One region of the Pectobacterium punjabense genome, then DNA from elsewhere that is predicted to be linked to it. Evidence: predicted binding sites of a transcription regulator. Region 1 holds the regulator's gene; the other holds the start of a gene.
What was found. The regulator PhoB, encoded in region 1, activates phosphate uptake and scavenging genes when phosphate is short. The targets are predictions, from matches to a motif close to CTGTCATAAAACTGNCNNAT.

Region 1 (4,435 bases):
ACGCGCTGAGCAGCAGTAAAAAAGCGCCCGCAATACGAGTGGCGGATGTCATAGATAGCGTTTTCCGTCAGGCTGAAGGTTTCACCGTATTTTCAGCCAGAGAGGCAGGGACAATCAACCGATTCGGCAACGTAAAGACAAAACGCGATCCCAGACCATCTTCACTCATGATCTCCAGACGGGAATCGTGGTGGCTAAGTGCGTGCTTAACAATCGCCAGCCCCAACCCGCTGCCGCCGGTTTGCCGCGAACGCGCCTTATCCACGCGATAAAAACGTTCAGTCAGGCGCGGCAAGTGCTCAGCCGCAATCCCCGGCCCGTTATCGCTGACCTGAAATTGCGCACCTTGTGGGATCTTCTGCCAGCAGACTTCGATACGCGTTCCTGCTGGCGTATGGTTGACCGCGTTATACACCAGATTGGATACCGCACTGCGCAGTTGTTCTTCATTACCAAACACGCGGAGGTTTTCATTTACACGAAAGACGATCTCATGACGCCCCTGACTCAGGGTCTGCGCTTCACGCTGTAATACGCGCAGTATTAACGGAATATCGACTTTTTCATTCAAATCAATCGCCGTCGCAGCCTCAATCCGCGACAAGGTCAGCAGTTGTTTGACCAGCCCGTCCATGCGTCGAGTCTGTTCCTGCATCGTATTCAACGCCTTCCCACGTAGCGCGGCATCCAGCGTTTCTTCCTGCATCATTTCCAGATAGCCTTGCAACACCGTCAGTGGCGTACGCAGTTCATGGCTAACATTGGCAAAAAAGTTACGTCTGGCACCTTCGAGTTGATGCATTTGCGTAATGTCACGCACTACCATCAGAAGTTGCCCTTCGGAATACGGCATCACGCGGAATTCAACATGGTGGGAATTATTCAACTGCAACGTGAGAGGACGACTAAAATCTTGCCCCTTCATGTAATTAGTGAATTCAGGATAGCGCAATAAGTTGAGGATATTCTGACCGTTATCCTCCGGCCAGCGGAAATTGAGTAGGTGCTGTGCCAGATGATTACACCAGAAAATCGTTCCCTCTTCGGTGGTGATCACTACGGCATCTGGCAATGATTCAGCGCCACTGCGAAACCGTTTGATCAAGAGCGCCAGTTCCCGGCGACGGCGTCGATTACGCAACTGCATCTGATAGAGCCCATAAAACAATGGCTCCCAGCTCCAGCGACCAGGCGGTGGCGTCATACTACGGTCAACCCACAGCCAATAAGAGAGTTTGAGCTGGTTATAAAAATTCCAGCAGAGTAAGCCTAATACGGCGACCAGCAGAAACCAGGGCAGATAGCCAAAAATCAGCCCCAGCAGTAAAGCGGGCAAACAAAAAAAAGCTAGCTCCAATGCCAGCCTTTTCCAGGATAAACGTTCTAGCACGTTAATATTTCTCCGGTTACGATTACCTCAGTAACGCGTTGAAAAACGGTAGCCCGTTCCCCGAACGGTTTGCACCATTTTGTCATGTCCGCTGGTTTCCAGCGCTTTACGCAGGCGACGAATATGGACGTCGACAGTACGATCCTCAACATAAACGTTAGTGCCCCAAACGTGATTCAGCAACTGTTCCCGGCTATAAACACGTTCAGGATGCGTCATAAAGAAATGCAGCAGTTTAAATTCTGTCGGCCCCATGTCTAACGCGTGCTCTTCGGTCGTCACGCGATGGGAAGAAGGGTCAAGGCTCAGGCCACGCATTTCAATCACTTCTTCCACCGCCATCGGTGAAATTCGGCGCATCACGGCTTTGATACGCGCCACTAATTCTTTGGGTGAAAACGGTTTGGTAATGTAATCATCCGCCCCCACTTCAAGCCCACGCACGCGGTCTTCTTCTTCGCCACGCGCGGTCAACATCATTACCGGAATATCACGCGTCAGCGCTTCGCGCTTCATATGCTTGATGAATTGCAGGCCCGAACCGCCTGGCAGCATCCAGTCCAATAACACCAGCTCTGGGAACGGCTCTGACAGTTGCGTTACCGCACTGTCATAATCTTCGGCTTCCACTGGTTGATAACCATTTTGTTCCAGTACAAAGCAGACCATTTCACGAATTGGTGCTTCATCTTCCACGACTAATATGCGTTTTGCCATTGTTAATCCTGTCGTTAATCATCGTCGCTGTTAGCAGGCGAAAGGCATTATGCGTCAGTTTTATGACAGATTTATGAAAAACATACGGCTCCTCATCGCATGGTGTTACAGCGCGTACATCTGATTTTTCGAGCTGCTTTCCAAACTCTTGATTCCACCGCGACAGCCGTCATTCCTGCTATATATAATCACGGCATTACGGTGACAGAGCACCATCGCGATGACACACCATGTCACATAATGAACAATGACAACGTCATCCAACGCCACACGGCATGAATATCGAGAGAGCACGATGCGCATTATCCACACCGCCGATTGGCATTTAGGGCAATATTTTTATACCAAAAGCCGCGCAACTGAGCATCAGGCTTTTCTGCACTGGCTTATCGCCCAAGTGGAACTGCACCACGTCGATGCCATTATAGTCGCAGGCGATATTTTTGATAACGGCTCGCCTCCTAGCTATGCGCGGGAAATGTACTATAGCTTCGTGGTGGAACTACAGCGCACGGGCTGCCAGCTTGTCATTCTCGGCGGCAACCACGATTCCGTCGCGATGTTAAATGAATCCCGTGGTTTACTGGCCTGCCTGAATACGCGGGTCATCGCCTGCGCCAGCGACGAGCCCGCCCAACAGGTGCTCCTGCTGGAAAACCGTCAGCGGCAGCCCGGCGCCCTGCTCTGTGCCATTCCTTTTTTACGTCCGCGTGATGTGCTAACCAGCAAAGCCGGACAATCCGGTGATGAAAAACAGCTCGCGCTACAGGAAGCCATTACCGCGCACTACCAACAGTGTTACCAATTGGCTTGCCAAAAGCGAGACGAGCTTGGCCTGCCGTTACCAATTATTGCAACCGGGCATCTGACGACGATTGGTGCAAGCGCCTCGGAATCCGTGCGCGATATCTACATTGGTACGCTCGATGCCTTCCCTGCTCAGGCTTTTCCCCCTGCGGATTATATCGCCCTCGGGCATATTCACCGCCCGCAGCGCGTGACCCAAAGTGAGCACATTCGCTACAGCGGTTCACCTATCCCGCTGAGTTTTGATGAGCTCGGCAGTGAGAAGTCCGTTTGTCTGGTCAGCTTCATACCCGATGCGCCACCGCAAATAGATCTACTTCCCATTCCCGTAACCCAGCCGATGCAGCTGATTAAAGGCAGCCTGAGTGATATTGAACAACAGCTGTCCGCCTTCCAGACCTATCAGGGCGATAAACCCGTGTGGCTGGATATTGAACTCAGTACGCAGGATTATCTGAGCGACATGCAAAAGCGTGTTCAGGCGATGACCGAAAATCTGCCCGTTGAGGTACTTCTGCTGCGCCGCACGCGCGAACAGCGTTTGCAGGCGATGATCCGACAGGACAAGGAAACGCTAAACGAATTGAGCGTGCATGACGTTTTTGAACGTCGTCTGGCCACGGAGACTGAAATGGAAGAGAGCCGACAACAGCGTGTGCGCTCGCTGTTTACTCAGGTTATTGATGAATTGGAAAATAGCGAGCCTGCCAAATGAAAATCCTCAGTCTGCGTTTAAAGAATCTCAACGCGCTGAAAGGCGAATGGAAGATCGACTTCACTCAAGAGCCGTTTTCCAGCAACGGCTTGTTTGCCATTACCGGCCCAACAGGGGCAGGAAAAACCACGCTGCTGGATGCCATTTGTCTGGCGCTGTATCACGAAACACCACGGTTGGGTCAGCTTTCCGCTACTAATAACGATCTGATGACTCGTAACACCGCCGAGTGCCTCGCCGAGGTCGAGTTTGAGGTTAAAGGCGTGGGATATCGTGCCTTCTGGAGCCAGCGTCGGGCAAGAAATGATCCAAATCGTAACTTGCAGTCTCCCAAGGCCGAACTTGCCCTCATTGACGGTGGCAAAATTCTGTGTGAAAAGCTCAATGATAAGAAAGACATGATCACACAGATCACCGGACTGGATTTTGGCCGCTTTACGCGATCCATGATGCTGTCACAGGGGCAATTTGCCGCCTTTCTCAACGCAAAAGCCAGCGACAGAGCGGAACTGCTGGAGGAACTGACTGGCACAGACATTTATGGACTGATTTCCGAACGTGTCTATGAAAAATACAATCAGGCAAACATCGCGCTGAGCACGCTACAGGCGCGCGCGTCAGGTATTCAGCTGTTAACCGATGAGCAGCGTCAGCAGGTAGAAACACAGCTTGCTGAGCTGCTCCAGCAGGAGCAACAGGGCAACGCCGAGCGTGAGCAAGTACTGACTATGCTGCGCTGGTTTGAGCAATTGACGCAGCGGCAGACGCAGCTAACCAGCACGCAGTTACAACACGCAAGCGCCGAA
Region 2 (4,435 bases), 1.4 Mb from region 1:
TGTCTCAACGCCGATGCAGGATTGCGATTCTGCATCATAGATGGGCTGGTAATATACGGAAAATTCGCCTTTGGCGATGCCTTTACGGAGCTCGTCGCGGAATAATAATTTACGTTTTTGCCAGTACCACATCATCGCGAAGAAGAGCAGGGAGAGAATCATTGCCAGCGGCAAGAACGTGAAGAACGCCTGCTTCCAGTTTGCGACAGATTGAGAAGTTGGTGCGGTAACCGTGAGGGCTATCGGGAAAGCGCTCGATTTTATTTCAAGCGCTGAGGTAGAAAATAAGCCTGAGTTGAGCGTAATGATCGGGCCAATTTGAATGGGGTAACCGTTGCCGATCTTCAGTGTAAGTTGATAGCCGCGGGTTTGGCTGATCGCCGTCATAAGATCGATCAGGTACTGCGCGTCAACCATGGTGTAAGCGCCATAACCCGTGAGGGGCATCTGGACGAAGATGATTGCAGGGCGTGTTCTCACGTTGTCTGAGCCTGCAATTGACAGGCTCCAGCGTTCAGAATAGGTATCCGGCAGCGGCTGTTGAATGACGCGACTTATTGGTGTCAGTGCGTTGCCAAACGTTGAAGAGCAGTAGACATCGGTATTATGGGTGACGCCGATCGCGCGAAAGTAAGGAAAAATCGAGCCAAGACGTTGCAGCGCATCATTGATGGCATCACAGGACTGACCATGAAAGTGCTGGAGGCGATCCACCATCTTCCACGCCTGCGTGGAAATATTCTCAGCATGATTCATTGCGATTTGCGCTGTGGCTTCCAAATCGCGTTTTACCATTAACCTGGATTCTACAAAAGTGAACAGTAATCCCAGCAGCAGTGGCAGCATACCTGCTGTCAGTAACTGCAACATGTTGATTTTACGTTCACTACGTCTGGGGCTCATTCACATCTCCTTTCTGGCAGCAGAGGCCTATGTAGAGACGTCCCTTTCTCCATTAACTAAAGGAGAGCGCTGAATAGAGGTTATTATAGTGCCTATTTGCTAAAAGGCAGCGCTTGTGCGCAGGCCCATGCCGAACTCCACGCCCATTGGAAATTATAGCCGCCCAGCCAGCCAGTTACGTCGACCACTTCACCGATGAAATACAGCCCTGGCACTGAATTAGCTTCCATGGTTTTGGAAGACAGCGCGCGGGTGTCAACACCGCCGATGGTCACTTCTGCGGTACGGTAGCCTTCCGTACCATTCGGCTGTACGCGCCACTGTTGCAGGCTTTGTTCAATTTGTAGCTGCTGTGCGCTGTTGAGCTGTTTCAACGTTACATCTGGCAGTTGTCCTAGTGTTTGCAGGCATTCAACCAGTCGTTTAGGTAGCCACTGTGCCAACGTATTTTTCAGGCTTTGGTTTGGATGGGCACTGCGTTCATCATTGATGAGCTGGGCGAGATTGTGTCCGGGTAGTAAGTTAATGGTGACGAATTCACCCGCTTGCCAGTAGCTGGAAATTTGCAAAATAGCGGGGCCAGAGAGCCCACGATGTGTGAACAGGATGTTTTCACGGAACGTCACGCCATTTTCTGCGGTGATGACGGTAGGTACAGAAACGCCGGAGAGCGTTTGCAACTGTTCGAGCAGTGGTTTGTGCAGCGTAAAGGGGACTAGCGCGGCGCGGGTTGGGAGTACGTTAAGATCAAACTGCGCGGCAAGCTGGTAACCGAACGGCGTTGCGCCTAGACCGGGCATCGACAAGCCGCCGCAGGCAACGACCAGTGATACGCTTTGGAATGATGTACCGTTGCTGAGGTGGATGGTGAACAGATCGTCTGATTTCGCCACTGAGGTGACTTCACTGCGCAGACGAAGGGTGACGTTAGCCTGCTCGCATTCTGTTACCAGCATATCCACAATTTGCTGTGCGGAGTCATCGCAAAATAGCTGGCCAAGTGTTTTCTCGTGGTAAGCGATGCGGTGGCTGTTGACCAAACTAATGAAATCCCATTGGGTATAACGCGCCAGTGCCGATTTACAGAAGTGAGGATTGTGGGACAGATACGCGGCCGGCTCCGCATACATATTGGTAAAGTTGCAGCGTCCGCCGCCGGACATCAATATTTTACGCCCCGCCTTCTTGCCGTTATCGAGCAGTAGAACACGCAGCCCACGCTGTCCCGCCTGTGCGGCACAAAACATGCCTGCTGCACCAGCACCGATGATGACAACGTCAAACTGTTCCACAATGCATTTCTCCGATGAGTGATTGATTACCGCAGGCAAATGGGCCATTGGGGCGGCAAATTGTAGTGTTGGTTTTTGTTCGATACCAGCGTAACAATTTGCATGTTTTAGTAAAAATATATAATTAATTGATTTATATTGATTAAGTGGTTTTCTTGTCGATGCCCGTCACATTTTAAGTCAAAAAAATGTCATATTTTCCTTTTCCCCACCCCTGCTTGTCGCCGATAATGCGCCGCGTTCATGACCACTAAATGGCCTAACGTTTATGCTACATTTATTTGCCGGACTGGATTACTACACCGGCCTGATGTTGATATTGGCTTTGTTGTTTGTATTGATGTACGAAGCCATTAACGGTTTTCACGATACTGCGAATGCCGTTGCCACCGTTATTTATACCCGAGCCATGCGTGCAGAGTTTGCCGTTGTTATGGCGGGTGTCTTTAATTTCTTCGGTGTACTGCTGGGCGGCCTGAGTGTGGCCTATGCGATTGTTCACCTTCTTCCCACGGATTTATTGCTGAATGTGAGTTCGGCGCATGGTCTGGCGATGGTCTTTTCCATGCTGCTGGCTGCCATTATCTGGAATCTGGGTACCTGGTATTTTGGTATTCCTGCCTCCAGCTCTCACACGTTGATTGGCTCCATCATCGGTATTGGTTTGACCAACGCACTGCTGACGGATACCTCCATCGTGGATGCGTTGAACGTGCCGAAAATGATCAGCATTTTCCTGTCACTGCTGCTATCGCCAATTGTGGGGATGGTAGTCGCAGGTCTGATGCTGCTGGTACTGCGTCGGTTCTGGAACAACAGTAAAAAACGCAAACGCGTGCATCTGACGCCCGTCGATCGCGAAAAGCAGGATGGCAAACGTAAGCCGCCATTCTGGACGCGTACCGCGCTGATTCTATCGGCGATTGGGGTGAGCTTCTCTCACGGTGCAAACGACGGTCAGAAAGGTATCGGCCTGATTATGCTGGTGCTGATTGGTGTTGCGCCTGCCGGGTTTATTGTCAACATGAACGCGTCTGGTTATGACATCAGCCGGACGCGTGATGCCGTTGTTAATTTACAGGAATACTACAAGCAGCACGGCGACGCGTTGACGCATGTCATCGACCTGTCTCCGCCAGTGATTCCTACGCCAGAAAGCACGATTCCCGGCAATGGTCAGAAAGAGTTCCACTGTGACAGTTCACGCGTAATGATTGCGATTGAGCGCACACAGGGCTTGCTGAATAACCTGAAAAGCTATGACCAACTGAACCCTGACGATCGAAGCAGAGTGCGTCGCTTGCTGATGTGCATCTCGGATACGATGGATCGGGTGATCAAGCTACCAGAAACGTCGGGCGAAGATAAACGCTACCTGAGCAACCTGCGTAAAGACATGCTGCAGACGGTTGAGTATGCGCCTCTTTGGATTATCGTTGCCGTCGCACTGGCGCTGTCTCTGGGCACCATGGTGGGCTGGAAACGCGTTGCTGTCACCATCGGCGAGAAGATTGGCAAGAAAGGCATGACCTACGCACAGGGTGTTTCGGCACAGGTGACGGCGGCCTTGTCGATTGGCGTTGCCAGTTACACCGGTATGCCGGTTTCCACCACGCACGTATTATCCTCGGCGGTTGCTGGGACGATGATTGCTGACGGTGGGGGCGTACAGGGCAAAACGATAAGAAGCATTCTGCTGGCTTGGGTATTGACGCTGCCTGTCTCAATGCTGATGTCTGGTGCGCTGTACTGGTTGGCTCTGAAGCTGATTTGATTTTGGTAACGAGTTAATCATAAAAAAGGCGATTCTGTGGGGAATCGCCTTTTTACTTTTTATCGACGTTCATGCTGTTAATACCAATAATTGTATAAGTACAATGTGTTAATACCACATCATCATGGCAATCAGGCTGATGACGATGAGGCCACACAAGGCGGTCGTGAGCAGAAATTGCCCTCGTACTCGCTCACAGCGGCGAATAAACTCAGGGTCGTGATGATCAAGATAACGCTGTGCGTAGATGTATCCTACCAGCCGGATTTGTTTGCTTGGCTGCCCGTGCGATGTGAAAAAACCTCCTCCATCAACGTATTGGTAAAGCAGTGGATCGCAGTCACGCAAAATCAGCAGTAACACGCGTAATGAAGAGTAGTACCTCGCCATATTAATGATGCAGACGATACATAAAGCCCAGAAAAGCGCAAATGTACTAATCATGCTTCCCTCCCGGTCGTTCTAT

Region 2: the regulator PhoB is predicted to act here: its motif matches at 2,373-2,392, upstream of pitA (inorganic phosphate transporter PitA).

What each region holds. Positions count from the first base shown of each region.
Region 1 covers NZ_CP038498.1:1,267,261-1,271,695, reverse strand. The annotation lists gene E2566_RS05655 (PstS family phosphate ABC transporter substrate-binding protein) at 1-52, opposite strand, end outside; gene phoR (phosphate regulon sensor histidine kinase PhoR) at 68-1,390, opposite strand; gene phoB (phosphate response regulator transcription factor PhoB) at 1,418-2,107, opposite strand; gene sbcD (exonuclease subunit SbcD) at 2,403-3,629, shown strand; gene E2566_RS05635 (AAA family ATPase) at 3,626-4,435, shown strand, end outside.
Region 2 covers NZ_CP038498.1:4,674,658-4,679,092, reverse strand. The annotation lists gene E2566_RS21165 (EAL domain-containing protein) at 1-903, opposite strand, end outside; gene E2566_RS21160 (BaiN/RdsA family NAD(P)/FAD-dependent oxidoreductase) at 996-2,195, opposite strand; gene pitA (inorganic phosphate transporter PitA) at 2,464-3,969, shown strand; gene uspB (universal stress protein UspB) at 4,078-4,413, opposite strand.